2 regions of the Streptomyces sp. NPDC045968 genome follow, and region 1 is predicted to be linked to the other one. Evidence: riboswitches for the same ligand, from Rfam matches in the RefSeq annotation. Region 1 holds a riboswitch; the other holds the start of a gene.
The links. Region 1 has a riboswitch for glycine ahead of gcvP (aminomethyl-transferring glycine dehydrogenase). Riboswitches for the same ligand answer to the same signal wherever they lie in the genome.
Positions count from the first base shown of each region.

Region 1 (7,935 bases):
GTGCAGATTCAGGTGCGAGACGTCGCCGCCGAACTTGCCGGGCTTCGCCAGGCCGACCAGCGCGTTGAGGTTGGCGCCGTCGACGTACACCTGGCCGCCCGCGTCGTGGACCTCACCGCAGATGTCCGCGACGTGCTCCTCGAAGACACCGTGCGTCGAGGGGTACGTGATCATGAGCACGGCGAGCTCGTCACGGTGCTTCTCGATCTTCGCGCGCAGGTCGTCGATGTCGACCTCGCCGTCGTCGGCGGTCTTCACCACGACGACCTTCATGCCGGCCATCACGGCACTCGCGGCGTTGGTGCCGTGCGCCGAGGAAGGGATCAGGCAGACCGTGCGCTGGTCGTCGCCGTTGGCCCGGTGATAGGCGCGGACCGCCAGCAGACCGGCGAACTCACCCTGCGAGCCCGCGTTCGGCTGGATGGAGACGGCGTCGTAACCCGTGACCTCGGCCAGGCGCTCCTCCAGCTCGCGGATCAGGGTCAGGAAGCCCTGGGCCTGCTCCGCCGGTGCGAAGGGGTGCAGCGCGCCGAATTCGGGCCAGGTGACCGACTCCATCTCCGTGGTCGCGTTCAGCTTCATCGTGCAGGAGCCGAGCGGGATCATGCCGCGGTCCAGCGCGTAGTCACGGTCGGCCAGCTTGCGCAGGTAGCGCAGCATCGCCGTCTCGGAACGGTGCTGGTGGAACACGGGGTGGGTCAGGATCGAGTCGGTGCGCAGCAGCCCCTCGGGCAGCGTGTCGGCGGCGGCCGCGTCCAGCGCCTCGATGTCACCGTCGGCGCCGAAGGCGGCCCAGACGGCGGCGATCTGCGTACGGGTCGTGGTCTCGTCGCAGGCGAGGGAGACCAGGTCGCCGTCGACGAGCCGCAGGTTCACGCCGCGCTCACGGGCATCCGCGACGACCTGCGCGGCCTTGCCGGGAACCCGCACGGTGATCGTGTCGAAGTAGGACCCGTGCACGACGTCGGCACCGGCGGCCCTCAGGCCCTCGGCGAGGATGGTGGCGTAACGGTGGGTGCGCTGGGCGATCGTCCGCAGCCCGTCGGGGCCGTGGTAGACGGCGTACATCCCGGCCATCACCGCGAGGAGCACCTGAGCGGTACAGATGTTGCTGGTGGCCTTCTCGCGGCGGATGTGCTGCTCGCGGGTCTGGAGGGCCAGGCGGTACGCCTTGTTGCCGTCGGCGTCCACCGAGACACCGACCAGCCGGCCGGGCAGGGAGCGGGCGAACTTCTCGCGTACGGCCATGAAGCCCGCGTGCGGTCCACCGAAGCCCATCGGCACGCCGAAACGCTGCGTGGTGCCGACCGCGATGTCCGCGCCCAGCTCACCGGGGGAGGTGAGCAGGGTCAGGGCCAGCAGGTCGGCGGCGACGGTGACGATCGCGCCGAGCTCGTGGGCCTGCTCGATGACGGGCTGGATGTCCCGGACGGCTCCGGAGGCGCCCGGGTACTGGAGCAGCACGCCGAAGACACCGCGCTCGGCGACGTCCGCCGGGATGCCCTCGGCGAGGTCGGCCACGACGACCTCGACACCGGTCGGCTCGGCACGTGTCTCTATCACCGCGATCGTCTGCGGCAGGGTGTCCGCGTCGACGAGGAAGACGCCGTTCTTGACCTTGCCGACGCGCCGCGCCAGCGCCATCGCCTCGGCGGCGGCGGTGCCCTCGTCGAGCAGGGAGGCGCCCGAGGTCGGCAGTCCGGTCAGCTCGGCGACCATGGTCTGGAAGTTGAGGAGCGCCTCCAGGCGGCCCTGGGAGATCTCGGGCTGGTACGGGGTGTACGCCGTGTACCAGGCCGGGTTCTCCATGACGTTGCGGAGGATCACCGGAGGGGTGAAGGTGCCGTAGTAACCGAGCCCGATCATCGGGGCGAGGACCTGGTTGCGGTCGGCGAGGGAGCGCAGCTCGGCCAGTACCTCGGCCTCGGAGCGGGCGGCGGGGAGGTCCAGCGCCTCCGCACTCCTGATCACATCGGGCACCGCGGCTGCGGTGAGCTCGTCGAGGGAGCCGTAGCCGACCTGGGCGAGCATCTTCGCCTGGGCCTCGCCATCGGGCCCGATGTGGCGCTGCTCGAAGGGAATGCCCTGCTCAAGCTGGGAGAGCGGAGTGCGACGGGGGGTCATGATGGAGGCCTCCTGGTCTGTCACGACCTGCGAGGGGCACCACGGCGTGGGTGCCCGAACGGCCTCCCCCTCTGTCATCTCGACCTGAGAGCTTCACCGGCCGCACATGGCGGACCGGCTTTCACCGTCGGTGAGGAAAGGTCCCGCGCCGGTCTGTGCCGTGGCGAGTCCCGTCCTGCTTTCCAGAGTGACCTCAACCGTGCGGTACGGGGGCCTGAGAGATTCCGGGGAGGATTTGCTCCTTCGGCGCCTCCGGCGTTCTCACCGAAGGACTCTCCCGCACGGGGTCAGCAGCCACTGCCAGCCTACCAGCGGGCACACGTCGGCTGTCTCGAGTGGCCGCCGCCCCCGATCTGCACTTTCGTAGTGCTTGTGGAGTAATGGGGGGACCACCCTCAGTTGTTGCGACCAGTGGGAGGCACCGTGCAGACCGATATCGATCCGCGCAGCCTGATCGGCCGCAAGGCATTCGACCGCAAGGGCGCCAAGATCGGAACGGTGGATGAGGTCTATCTCGACGACGCGACCGGGGTGCCCGAGTGGGCGGCCGTACGTACCGGGCTCTTCAGCAGGGACGCCTTCGTGCCACTGGAACCGAGCGAATTCGTCGACGACTCGCTGCGCATCCCCTTCGACCGCGCGTTGATCAAGGACGCGCCGGACTTCGGCGTCGGACGGCATCTCTCACCGGAGCAGGAGCTGCAGCTCTACCGCCACTACGGTCTGGACTCGCCGCCGGAGGAGGAGCTGGCGCCGGACCGTGACTTCGGGAGGCTGGCGGGCCAGGAGGAGTAGTCCACGGGCTCTTTCACGAGCGGCAGCGGCTCGGCCGGCCGGAGCTCCGGGTCGTCGATGCGGAAGGTGCGCACCCGGCCCGGGGGGTCGCCAGGCTCCTCGAAGCGCACCGTCACCCGGCCCACGCCGCTGCCCTGCACCCATCCGTGGCCGTAGGTCTCGTGCCGTACGTCGTGTCCCGAGGGCCACCGCCGCGCGGCAAGCTGTTCGGGACTCTCCTCCGCCGCTTCCTCGGGCGCCTCCACCGGCTCCTCGTCGGTTCCGCTCTCCTCGGCGACCGCTGCGGCGCTGCGCGCGTCGGCGGCCTGCGCGAACAGATCCTCCTGGGTGAAGTCGGCGAGCCCCGTGACACCCACTCCGAGCAGCCGTACTCCCCCGGTGGTGTCGACGGCCTCCAGCAGCCGCGCGGCGGCCTCCCTGATGACGGTGGGGTCGTCCGTGGGACCGCGCAGCGTCTCGGACCGGGTGAGCGTCGAGAAGTCGTAGCGCCGCACCTTCAGCACGACCGTCCGCCCCGACCGCTCCGCGGCCCGCAGCCGCCGCACACACCGGTCCGCGAGGCGTTCCACCTCCGACCTGACGCGCACCCGGTCGTGCAGGTCCACGTCGAAGGTGTCCTCGACCGACACGGACTTGGCGTCGCGCTCCGCCACCACGCGCCGGTCGTCGTACCCGAGGGCCATGAGGTGCAGCGATGCCCCGTGGGCCTTGCCCAGCAGCCGTACGAGCTCCGCCTCGCCCGCATCGGCCAGGTCGCGGACGGTGGTCATCCCGGCCCGTCGCAGGTGGTCTCCGGTGGCCGGTCCGACGCCCGGCAGGATGCGCACGGACATGGGCGCCAGCAGCTCCCGTTCGGTACCCGGCTCGATGAGGACGAGCCCGTCCGGCTTGGCCTCCTCCGAGGCGATCTTGGCGATCATCTTGGACCCGGCCAGACCGACGGACCCGGTGAGTCCGGTGACGGCCTTGATCGCCGTACGCAGCTGCTCGCCGATCTCGCGGGCCGAGGCCGAGTCGTCGGCGACCCCGCCGGCCTCCAGGTCGACGAATGCCTCGTCCAGGCTGAGCGGCTCCACCAGGGGCGACATGCGCCCCAGAAGCCCCATCACCTGGTCGCTCACCGTTCTGTACAGCGTGAAGCGCGGCACGAGGTACGCGGCGTTGGGCGCGAGTCTGCGGGCCTGGGCCATCGGCATCGCCGAGTGGACGCCGAAGCGCCGCGCCTCGTACGACGCGGTGGCCACGACCCCGCGTGGCCCGAGGCCGCCCACCACCACCGGCTTCCCGCGCAGACTCGGCTTCGCCGCCTGCTCCGCGGAGGCGTAGAAGGCATCCATGTCCAGATGCAGGATGGTGGGCGCGGCTCTCACACGACCGATGCTGCCCTATGGCACTGACAACCGGCCTGCCCGGCGCCCCTGAAGGCCCGGGCAGGTCCCGCTCAGCCGGCGCGGTTGCGCCGCCTGGCCAGTTCGTCGGCGGGGTTGTTGCCGATCAGTGTCTCGCCCGTGTCGACCCGTTCGCCGTGCAGCTGGGACAGGGCCACGTCCACGTCGCGCCAGACGACGCCGACGGCGATACCGAAGACGCCCTGGCCCCCCTGGAGGAGCTTGACGACCTCGTCGGGCGAGGAGCACTCGTAGACCGTCGCCCCGTCGCTCATCAGCGTCATGCGTTCGAGGTCCTGGAATCCACGGGCCCTCAGGTGCTGCACCGTGCTGCGGATGTTCTGCAGAGCGACACCCGTGTCCAGGAAGCGCTTCACGATCTTGAGGAGGACCACGTCCCGGAAACTGTAGAGGCGCTGGGTCCCCGACCCGTACGCCGGACGCACACTCGGCTCGACGAGCCCCGTACGCGCCCAGTAGTCGAGCTGCCGATAGGTGATGCCCGCCGCCGCGCACGCGGTCGGGCCCCGGTAGCCGATATCGCCCACCGCTGCCATGCCGTCCGCCACCACCGGCTGAACCGGCTGCCTGATGGTGTGGTCGGCTGCACTGCCCTGCTGCGGATACGGCCCGCCCGCCACCGTACCGTCGCCGCTGCTTCTCACGCCGACCTCCGTCCTTGACCTGCCCTCTCGAAGGTAGGCAGTCACTCGGGGTGCGTCAACGATCGCCACACTCGGCACGCCGAGTGATAATCACCCTGAGGGTGGTTTCCCGTGACTCTTTAACGGGAACGGCTTGTCGGATGCGCTGACAGCACCCCTACGGGACGGTCACTGACTGTTGGTATCGAAATCCTCCGGCGAGATCTGGTCGAGGAACTCGCGGAACTTCTCCACCTCGTCCTCCTGCTCGTCAGGGATCGCGATCCCCGCATCGTCCAGCACCCCGTCACTGCCGTAGATCGGCGTGCCGGTGCGCAGGGCGAGCGCTATGGCGTCGGACGGCCGCGCGCTCACCTCGACCCCGCTCGCGAAGACCAGCTCCGCGTAGAAGACCCCTTCTCGGAGGTCCGTGATACGGACCTCGGTGAGCTCCTGGCCTACGGCCTCGAGCACGTCCTTGAAGAGATCATGGGTCAGAGGCCTGGCCGGAGCCATGCCCTGCTGGGCGAAGGCGATGGCTGTCGCCTCGCCGGGACCGATCCAAATGGGGAGGTACCGGTCGCCTCCCACTTCACGCAGGAGCACGATCGGTTGATTGGAGGGCATTTCTACCCGGACACCCACAACGTCGAGCTCGTTCACACAGCAACCCTAGGACGTGCTCGCCATGTTTGGGTAGTCGGGCTCCGCCAAGGTCAGTGGAGCCGGATGCCGAGAGCCGTCTGCACCAGCGCCGAATGGAGCCGTACGGAGAGCTCCGCCAGCTCTTTCGCGGTGGCCTCCGCATGGGCTCTGGTCTGCGGATTCCTGTGCCGGCGCAGGGGCGCCACCACCTGCTCGACGAGCCCGGCCTCACGATCCGCGGCCGCTCGCATGGCCCGCAGATGCCGAGGTTCCAGACCAAATCGCCCCAGATCCGCCACAAGTTTCGCCACGGTGACCATCTCGGCGTCGTAGGCGCCCTCCGGAGTGGGCGAGATCAGCCCGTAGGACTCCCACTCGTCGAGCTGGTCCTCGGTGACCTCGGCGGCGGCGAGAAGCTCGCTGCGGCCGATTCTGGCCGCCGTCGCCCGGCCCGCCTCGGAGTCCCAGGAACCGTCGCCGGGATCCCGCTGCCCTCCGGCGGCCGGCACAGCGACGTTCTCACCCCGGGCCAGTGCGTCCAGGTGACCGCGGATGACCTTGAGGGGAAGATAGTGGTCCCGCTGCATCCGCAGGACCTGAGCGAGCCGCTCGACGTCCGCGGTGCTGAACTTCCGGTATCCGGAAGGCGTTCGCTGCGGCTCGATCAGCCCTTCGGCCTCGAGGAACCGGATCTTGGAGATGGTGACTTCGGGAAACTCGTCGCGCAGCTGAAGAAGCACCGTGCCGATGCTCATCGCTCGCCCGTCCGCGGTGGCGGTGCCGTGACCGGCACCGCCCGTCGATGTAGGCAGCATGGACCTTCCTGGGGGGTCCCCCCGGACACGAAGTCCGGGGGAGGGTCACACGCCCCGCTGGCTCGCGTAGAAGACCAGCCGGTACTTCCCGATCTGGACTTCGTCGCCATTGATCAGCGGAACGGAATCAATGCGCTCACGGTTGACGTACGTGCCGTTGAGGCTGCCGACATCCCCCACCGTGAAGCTGCCGTCGGGGTTCCTGTGGAACTCCACATGACGCCGCGACACGGTCACGTCGTCGAGGAAGATGTCGCTCTGGGGGTGCCGGCCCGCCGTGGTCAGGTCGCCGTCCAGCAGGAAGCGGCTGCCCGAGTTCGGACCGCGGCGCACCACCAGCAGCGCGGAACCCGCCGGGAGGGCGTCGACGGCGGCCTGGGCCTCCGGCGAGAGCGAGGGAAGCATGGTCTGCCCCGTCGCCTCCGCCTCGTAGGCCTCAAGACCGGAGATCGAGATGGTCGACGTCGTCTCGGAAGCCCGCTCCGGCACTCCGCCCCTGAGCGGCGCGCCGCAGTTGGAACAGAATCGGCTGGCCGCGGCGTTCTGATGCCCGCACCTCGCGCAGACCGGCATGGCGGAGCCCTCCGGGGTGTGGGTAAACCCTCCACCCGTACTTGAGGTTGATGGGTCACCGAAACCTATGCGTCCGGCACCGGCAGGGTCAACAGACGACGCGCCGGGCGCGCCCGGAATGTCACCGGTGGAACCGGCCACCTCGTCACGGAAGAGAGGGCGGTCCACGCCCTGCTCCTCGCCCTGGCCATGCCGCGGCGCGCGGTGGCGGGCAGCACTGTTGCTGTCCTCGCGGGCGCTCTTTCCGAACAACTTCGCAAACAACTTCACGGGCGTTTCCCCTTGACCGACATAGACCCGCCCGTGGGGCAGGACGAACCCTGAATGAACACACCTGCCGACCCGGACATCTTCACAACGTCCGTATCCACTCGACAGTTTCCACCACGCGCCACCAATACGATGCGCCGACCCCCCGGAACCTCATGCCCGTGTCCCCCTGCCCCCATGCGCCACGGCCTCACTGGGGCGACGACCGAGAGTAGTCAGGCCGCTTCGCCGGTCGCAAGGCATCCACGACGATGTCGTCGGCCCGTTCCACCCGGGCGGTGGCCTGCTCCTTCTCCAGCGTCTGCACGACTCCGCCGGGGATGTTCAGCGCCGGCTCCAGGTCCTGCGGCTTGCCGATGACCTTGAACTCGTACGGTGGCGCGATCTTGCGGCCGTCGACCTCGAGCGCTCCCCCGTCACCGGAGAAGTACGTACTGGCCACCACCCGGACGCCGTCGACCTCGATCGCCTCCGCACCAGCCGCCCGCAGCTCCTGGATGGCGTCGAGCAGCATGTCCGCCTCGACCGCGCCGCCCGGGTCGCTGATGGTCAGGGTGATGCCGGGGCCGTGCGCCGCCACGGTGCCCGCGAGGATGCCGAGCTGCCGTTCCTTCTCGAGCGTCTGCTTCCGTGCCTCTTCGGCCTGGTCGGAGCTGTTCTCGAGCTCCGTGCGCTGATCGT
Region 1 is NZ_JBWKLF010000012.1:215,078-223,012, forward strand. It holds gene gcvP (aminomethyl-transferring glycine dehydrogenase) at 1-2,124, opposite strand, end outside; glycine riboswitch at 2,317-2,414, opposite strand; gene AC07FA_RS30615 (PRC-barrel domain-containing protein) at 2,548-2,919, shown strand; gene AC07FA_RS30620 (DNA polymerase IV) at 2,841-4,289, opposite strand; gene AC07FA_RS30625 (MerR family transcriptional regulator) at 4,361-4,972, opposite strand; gene AC07FA_RS30630 (bifunctional nuclease family protein) at 5,141-5,614, opposite strand; gene ftsR (transcriptional regulator FtsR) at 5,668-6,411, opposite strand; gene AC07FA_RS30640 (FHA domain-containing protein) at 6,457-7,254, opposite strand; gene AC07FA_RS30645 (DUF881 domain-containing protein) at 7,445-7,935, opposite strand, start outside.

Region 2 (7,935 bases), on a different contig from region 1:
AACATACGGGCGGCGCGCATCGGGCCGACGGTGTGGGAGCTGGACGGGCCGATGCCGACCGAGAAGAGGTCGAAGACCGAGATGGCCACGGGAGGACTCCTAAAAAAGGGTTGGTAGACGCCGTTGTCTGCCGGTGGTGCGGGACGGGCCGGTGGGCCCGAGTGCAGCGGGGGGACAAGGGTGGGGGCACCGCGCTCACTGTCCAGTGTGCGCGGTGCCCCGCCCCGAACGTACGAAACAGCCGACCGGACTACTTCAGGCCGGGGTACAGCGGGAACTTCTCGGCCAGCGCGATGACGCGGGCCTTGAGGTCATCGGCGTCGTAGGACGGCTTCAGGGCCGACGCGATGATCTCCGCGACCTCGGTGAAGTCCTCGGCCTGGAAACCGCGGGTGGCCAGGGCCGGCGTACCGATCCGCAGACCCGAGGTGACCATCGGCGGCCGCGGGTCGTTCGGGATGGCGTTCCGGTTGACCGTGATGCCCAGCTCGTGGAGGCGGTCCTCGGCCTGCTGGCCGTCCAGCTCGGAGTTGCGCAGGTCGACGAGGACCAGGTGCACGTCCGTACCGCCGGAGAGGACGGAGACGCCGGCCTCGGTGACGTCCGGCTGCACCAGACGCTCGGCGAGGATGCGGGCGCCGTCCAGGGTGCGCTGCTGGCGCTCCTTGAACTCCTCGCCCGCCGCGATCTTGAACGAGACGGCCTTGGCCGCGATCACGTGCTCCAGCGGGCCACCCTGCTGACCGGGGAAGACCGCCGAGTTGATCTTCTTGGCGAGCTCCTGCGTCGACAGGATCACACCACCGCGCGGACCGCCGAGGGTCTTGTGCGTGGTGGTCGTGACGACGTGGGCGTGCGGCACCGGGTTGGGGTGCAGGCCCGCGGCCACCAGGCCGGCGAAGTGCGCCATGTCGACCATCAGGTACGCGCCGACCTCGTCCGCGATGCGGCGGAAGGCGGCGAAGTCGAGCTGACGCGGGTAGGCGGACCAGCCCGCGACGATCAGCTTCGGCTTGGACTCCTTGGCGAGGCGCTCGACCTCGGCCATGTCCACGACGCCGGTCTCGTCGACGTGGTACGGGACCACGTTGTAGAGCTTGCCGGAGAAGTTGATCTTCATGCCGTGGGTCAGGTGACCGCCGTGGGCCAGGTTGAGACCCATGATCGTGTCGCCCGGCTTCAGCAGCGCGAACATCGCGGCGGCGTTGGCCTGCGCGCCCGAGTGCGGCTGGACGTTCGCGGCCTCGGCGCCGAACAGCGCCTTGATGCGGTCGATCGCGATCTGCTCGACGACGTCGACGTGCTCACAGCCGCCGTAGTAGCGGCGGCCCGGGTAGCCCTCGGCGTACTTGTTGGTCAGGACGGAGCCCTGCGCCTCCATGACCGCGACCGGAGCGAAGTTCTCCGAGGCGATCATTTCGAGGGTGGACTGCTGACGGTGGAGCTCGGCGTCGACGGCGGCGGCGACGTCCGGGTCCAGCTCGTGGAGGGAGGAGTTGAGAAGCGACATCAGGGGGTCCCTTGGGTCTCAGTTGCCGGAGAACTCGGTGTACTCGTCGGCGGAGAGCAGGTCCTTCGGCTCATCCGCGACACGTACCTTGAACAGCCAGCCGCCCTCGAAAGGAGCGGAGTTCACCAGCGACGGGTCGTCCACGACGTCCTGGTTCGCGTCGGTGACCTCACCGGTGACCGGCGAGTACAGGTCGCTGACCGACTTGGTCGACTCCAGCTCGCCGCAGGTCTCGCCCGCGGTCACCGTGTCACCGACCTCGGGGAGCTGGGCGTAGACGACGTCACCGAGCGCGTTGGCGGCGAATTCGGTGATGCCGATCGTGGCCACACCGTCCTCGACGGCCGACAGCCACTCGTGCTCCTTGCTGTACCGCAGCTGCTGGGGGTTGCTCATGACCTGAATTCTCCTGTACGCGGGGGAGTGCTGATGAACGGTGGTCTTACGGGGTGAGACGCGACTGCGTCACGTCAGGGACGCCGGGATGTCCCGGATGTCACTTCTGGCGCTTGTAGAACGGCAGGGCCACGACCTCGTACGGCTCGTGCGTGCCCCGGATGTCGACTCCGACGCCCGTGGTGCCGGGCGCGGCGTGCGCCGCGTCGACGTACGCCATGGCGATCGGCTTGCCCAGCGTGGGCGAAGGCGCTCCGGAGGTGACCTCGCCGATGACCGTGCCCTCGGGCCCGCCCACGGCGACAACGGGGAAACCGGCACGGGGCACCCGGCGGCCCTCGGCGACCAGGCCGACGAGCTTGCGCGGGGGAGCGGTCTCGGCGCGCTCGGCGGCGGCCTCCAGCGCGGCGCGCCCGACGAAGTCGCCCTCCTTCTCGAACTTCACGACCCGGCCGAGACCGGCGTCGAACGGGGTCAGCGCGGTGGTCAGCTCGTGCCCGTACAGCGGCATGCCCGCCTCCAGGCGCAGCGTGTCGCGGCAGGAGAGCCCGCACGGGATCAGACCGGCCGGGGCGCCGGCCTCGGTGAGGGCCTTCCACAGCTGCTCGGCGTGCTCGGGGGCGACGAAGAGCTCGAAGCCGTCCTCGCCGGTGTAGCCGGTACGGGCGATCAGGGCCGGGACACCGGCGACGGTGCCGGGCAGGCCCGCGTAGTACTTCAGTCCGTCCAGGTCCGCGTCCGTGACGGACTTGAGGATGCCGGGGGACTCCGGGCCCTGGACGGCGATCAGCGCGTACGCGTCGCGGTCGTCGCGTACGACGGCGTCGAAACCGGCGGCGCGCTCGGTGATCGCGTCGAGGACGGTCTGGGCGTTGCCGGCGTTGGCGACGACCATGTACTCGCTCTCGCCCAGGCGGTAGACGATCAGGTCGTCCAGGATGCCGCCGTCCTCGCGGCAGATCATGGTGTAGCGGGCGCGGCCGAGGCCGACCGTGCCGATGTTGCCGACGAGCGCGTAGTTCAGCAGGTCGACGGCCTGCGGGCCCGTGACCGTGATCTCGCCCATGTGCGACAGGTCGAAGAGACCGGCCCTGGTGCGCACGGCGTTGTGCTCGTCGCGCTCACTGGCGTAGCGCAGCGGCATGTCCCAGCCCGCGAAGTCGGTCATGGTCGCGCCCAGCGAACGGTGCAGGGCGTCCAGCGCGGTGTGGCGGGGGGCAGTGCTCGGGGCAGTGCTCATGGATACGGCTCCAGGGCATGACGACAGAGGACGATCCCTCCCCATCTGTCATCGGAACCTGAGAGGTTCGCCGAGAGGCCCTGAGGGGGTCGTTCCCCACAGAGGTCGGCTTGCACCTTGGGTGGAGCCGCGGAACGGCTCGCTTTTCAGATCTGCCTCATCCACGCGGTACGGGGCCTGAGAGATTCAAGGGAGGAACTTGCTCCTTCGGCGCCCGGCACACACAGTGTCCGGAACTCTCCCGCGCGGATTCAAACGGCCGGTATGCAGTTGGCGGGGTCATCATCGCACGGCATGCGGGAGAGTGGGACGTCCGGTCCCGACGGATACGGGCCGGTGAGCCGGTTGTGCCGCATTACCTTTTCTTTACACTTCTTGGGCAGATGTGGGTCACCGGACAGGGGGAGGCGATGACGTTGCAGCGTTACGCGACGACCGCGGGGGCCGCGCAGGGGGCGGTGCCGCCGCAGCAGGCGGCGCCCGTCCGCGCGCTGCTGGGCACGCACGCGCCCGTCGTGCGGGACCTGCGCGGCCGGGAAGGGCGCGGCCCGCGCAGTCTGGACTTCGCCGCGGGCGACGTGGTGGTCGTCTCCGGGCTGCCCGGCAGCGGCAAGTCGACCCTGATCCGCCGCACGGTGACGGAGCGGGCCATCGACTCCCAGGACACCAGGGACCGCTGGGGCCGCGCCCTGCCCCGTCTCCTCCCGTACGCCCTCTACCGCCCCCTCGTGCGCGCCGCCCACTACACCGGGCTCTGGCAGGCCCTGCGCTCCGGCGAGTCCGTCGTGGTGCACGACTGCGGCACGCAGACCTGGGTACGGCGCTGGCTGGCCCGGCACGCCAGGCGCAGAGGCCGCATCCTGCACCTCGTCCTGCTCGACGTCACCCCCGAGGTGGCCAGGGAGGGCCAGCGGGAGCGCGGCCGCGGAGTCTCCGGATACGCGTTCGCCCGCCACCGGCGCTCGGTCGGCCGGCTCATGCGGGACACGGAGACCGGCCTGCTCCCGGCGGGATGCGCCTCGGCGGTGCTGCTGGACCGCGAGGCGGCGGACGCGCTCGACCGGATCGCGTTCGCACCCACGTAGGGCCTGGCGTTCGCTCGTCTACGATCGCTGCCGCAGGGCACGACGAGAAGGGGAGCAGCACCAGTGGACAATCCGGCGCCGTTCGAGACCCAGCCGCACCACGGCTGGCCGGGCAACGAGCTCGAAGAAGTGCTGGTCGCCTCCCTCGGCGTCCCGGAGGCGGGCGGCCGGCTGCTCGAAGTGCTCGGCCGCAGCCCGCTCTGGGTGCCGCTGCCCAACGGTGGCCATCCCGCCAGCGACGACCTCGATCTGCCGATGATGGACATCGACGGCGCCGCGTACGTCCCCGTGTACAGCTCCGAGGCGCAGTTCCTGCTGTGCGTCGGCAGCCACATCTCCTTCGCCGTGGCGCCCGCCCGCGACTTCGCCCGCGGGCTGCCCCCGCAGGTGGGCATCGCGGTGAACCCGGGCGGCGCCGTCGGCCTGCCCCTGCCGCCGCCGGCCGTCGCCGAACTGTGCCGGGCCGGCCGCACCCCGCTGGACGGCCCCGCGGGCGGCGGCCGGGTCAAGCTCTACGAGCCGGACTGGCAGGAGGACCCCGTCGACTTCCTCGCCGCGGTCTCCGGCGAATTCCAGGAGAGCGGTGTCGTGAGCACCGCCCGCCGGGCGCTCGCCAGCATCGAGGGCGGTGATCCGGTCCTCTTCGTCGGAGTCGAGTTCGCCACCTGGGACGGCGCCGGGCAGAGCGCCCCGATGGACGCCATCGGCCGTGCGCTCGGCCGGGTCCAGCCGCCCTGGCCGGTCAATCTCGTCCTGCTCGACGTGACGCAGGACCCCGTCGGGGACTGGATGCGCGAGAAGGTACGCCCCTTCTACCGGCGCGAAGGACACTGACCGCCGTCAAGTCGGTGTCAGAAGCGAGGCATAAGCTGGTTTGATGGCATGGCGGGGTCGCACCCGTATGCCCGGAAGTGGCGGGGCGACAGCGGATCGATGAGGGGCGGGACCCAGAGTGAGCGCGTCAGGCACCGCGGCGGCCGGGCAGATCGAGCACATGCTGGGCCAGGTGACGCCCGGGCGTTACGACGCGTACGAAGCACTGCTCCAGGCCCTCACCGACGGCCGGGTCTGGATGCTCCTGTGGCACGGCACCGCGGGCTCTCCCGATGCCCAGTACGGGAACATGGAGGTCGACGGGCTGGGCTACGCCCCCTGTGTGACCTCCGCCCAGGAGCTCTCCGCCAGCGGCTGGAACCGCGCCCACGAACTGGTCACCGGACGTGACATCGCCCGCGCGCTCTTCCCCGACCGCTGGGGCATCTGGCTCAACCCCCACGCCCCGGGCGGCGGCGTCGGCATCCCCTGGCTCGACCTGCGCCGGATCGCCACCGGCCTCGACCGGATGCCCGCGGGACCGCTGCGGCTCTCCGAGCCCGCCATCGAGATCCCGCAGTTCTACGCCATGCTCACGCAGAACGCCCACCGCACCCCGGCCGTCCGCTCGCTGCGCCGCGCCTGGGTGCAGCCCGCGCTCGGCGTCCCGTACCTCGCGATCGGCCTCGACCTCTACGACACGGGCAGGCCCTCCGTCGACGCCGTGCGCGCCATGATGCAGCAGTCGATCGGCGCGGTCCCCGACGGCCTGCCCCTCTCCACCGTCTCCATGTCCGACGAGTACGACCCCGTCGCGATGTGGCTGCGCGCCAACGCCCGGCCGTTCTACGACCGCGAGGCGCACGCCCCGGCCGGCGCGCCGGGTTACGGCTACCCCCCGGCCCCGCGCGCCTTCTAGGGCCGGGCGATCCCGCCGGCGTAGACGTTGTCCGGGGTCACGACCCGGGTGATCGCCCGGGCGAGCAGCGTGGACGGCTCCTGGCCCCCGCTGAGGGCATCTGTGTTGATCATGATGACCAGGGTCGCCTTCTGCGAGGGCAGGTAGACGGTCACGGTCTCGTACCCCGGCAGTGAGCCGTTGTGCCCGATCCATCCGCCGGTCTTGAGGATGCCGAGGCCGTAGGTGGTACCGGGGAAGCCCGTCGGCAGCGTCTTGAGGCGCTGGGCCTGGGTCGCGGGGCTGAGCAGCTCCCCGGTGGCGACGATCTCGGCCCAGTGGCGCAGGTCGTGCAGGTTGGAGATCATCGCCCCGGCGGCCCACGCCCAGCTGGGATTCCAGTCCGTGGCGTCCTCGATCTCGCCGCTCAGCGTCTGGTCGGTGTAGCCGTGCGGATGCGGCTCGGGGAACTCGGGCCCCGTCGGGAACAGCGTGTGGCGCAGGTGGGACGGGCGGAGCACCCGGGCACGGATGAAGTCCTCGAGCCGGTGACCGCTGACCTTCTCGATCACCAGGCCGAGCAGGATGAGGTTGGAGTTGGAGTACTGGAACCGCGCGCCCGGCTCGAAGGTGTTCTTGTGCTTCATGCCGTACGCGAGCAGTTCCTGCGGGGTGAAGGAGCGCTGCGGGTCGCTCAGCAGATCCCGGTCGAAGTCCGCGTCGGCGGTGTACGGGAACAGGCCGCTGCGCATCTCGGCGAGATGGCGGAGCGTGATCCGGTCACCGTTGCGCACGCCCGGGACGTAGTCGGAGATCGGGTCGTCCAGCTCGATCCGGCCGTCGTCGACGAGTTCGAGCAGCGCGGTGACGGTGAAGGTCTTGGTCTCGCTGCCGATCCTGATGTACGAGTCCGCGGCCATCGGCTCGCGGGTGGCGGTGTCGGCGACGCCGGTCGCGCGGACGTAGCTCCCCCTGCCCGGCATCCAGAGTCCGACGACGACGCCGGGAATGCCCGCCTGCTCGCGGACGTCCGCGATGGCCTTGTCCAGGCGGGCGTCCAGCTCGGGACCGAGGCCGCCCGGCGGACAGTCGTCCTGGCCGTACCGGTCGACGCCCGCGGCGTGGACCGCCGGAGCGGGCGTCACGGCCGTCGGGGCCAGCACGGCCGCCACGAGCAGCGCTGCGGCGAACAGTCTTCGGCTGGGGATGCGTCGCATGTCGGGGCCTCTTCCAGGTCGGGGAGCGGACGGCAACATCACCATCCGGACTCCCGGCGGAGGGTCCCGTCCGATACGGGCTCCGTCGATTCCACTCGTTCGGAGCCACGCGGACCGCCCCATCCGGCCGATTCGCCCCCCATTCAGCGGGCGAGCTGCATTTCACCCCCTCTGATGGCCGCTGCCACCCAACGCGGCGTTGGCGGTGGTCCGTGCCCTAATCCGCGCCAACCTCCCCGTGTCCGGGGGGCGTTCACGTGCGTCCGCATAACGGATCAGCCCTGATGCATCACGGTTAGGCATCCATTCACCGCCAAGTCTGGCAACCTGTCGCGGCCCCGATGAAGACTCCCGCAACAAGGGATGTTCCGTCCCTGAACACAAACGGACTGATCACGCCGCCACAGCGGCAAGTGCGTACCGGCCACCGCCGGTTGAGAGGGGTCCCTGGCACGATGACGGCACCACTTCACGAGCCGACAACGGAAGCGGCCCCGACGGCGGGATTCGAGGCCGGCGTCCCGGAGAAGGCGGTGCAAGGCCGTTCCCTGGGCCGTATCGCCTGGGAGCGTCTGAAGCGGGACAAGCTGGCCCTCGGCGGGGGCGTCGTGGTGCTGGTGCTCGTCCTCGTCGCCGTGCTGGCGCCGCTGATCACGAGTCTGGTCGGCCAGTCGCCGTACGAGCGCCACGAGGAACTGATCGATCCTCTCTTCTCCACGCCCATCGGATCGTTCGGCGGGATGAGCGGGGAGCACCTGCTCGGGATCGAGCCGGTC
Region 2 is NZ_JBWKLF010000011.1:259,230-267,164, reverse strand. It holds gene AC07FA_RS29510 (L-serine ammonia-lyase) at 1-89, opposite strand, end outside; gene glyA (serine hydroxymethyltransferase) at 251-1,510, opposite strand; gene gcvH (glycine cleavage system protein GcvH) at 1,529-1,906, opposite strand; gene gcvT (glycine cleavage system aminomethyltransferase GcvT) at 2,007-3,146, opposite strand; glycine riboswitch at 3,303-3,400, opposite strand; gene AC07FA_RS29490 (AAA family ATPase) at 3,557-4,231, shown strand; gene AC07FA_RS29485 (enhanced serine sensitivity protein SseB) at 4,295-5,065, shown strand; gene AC07FA_RS29480 (enhanced serine sensitivity protein SseB C-terminal domain-containing protein) at 5,184-5,963, shown strand; gene AC07FA_RS29475 (serine hydrolase domain-containing protein) at 5,960-7,159, opposite strand; gene AC07FA_RS29470 (ABC transporter permease) at 7,615-7,935, shown strand, end outside.
Region 2: linked by a shared signal. The riboswitch ahead of gcvT (glycine cleavage system aminomethyltransferase GcvT) and the one ahead of gcvP (aminomethyl-transferring glycine dehydrogenase) in region 1 are both predicted to bind glycine.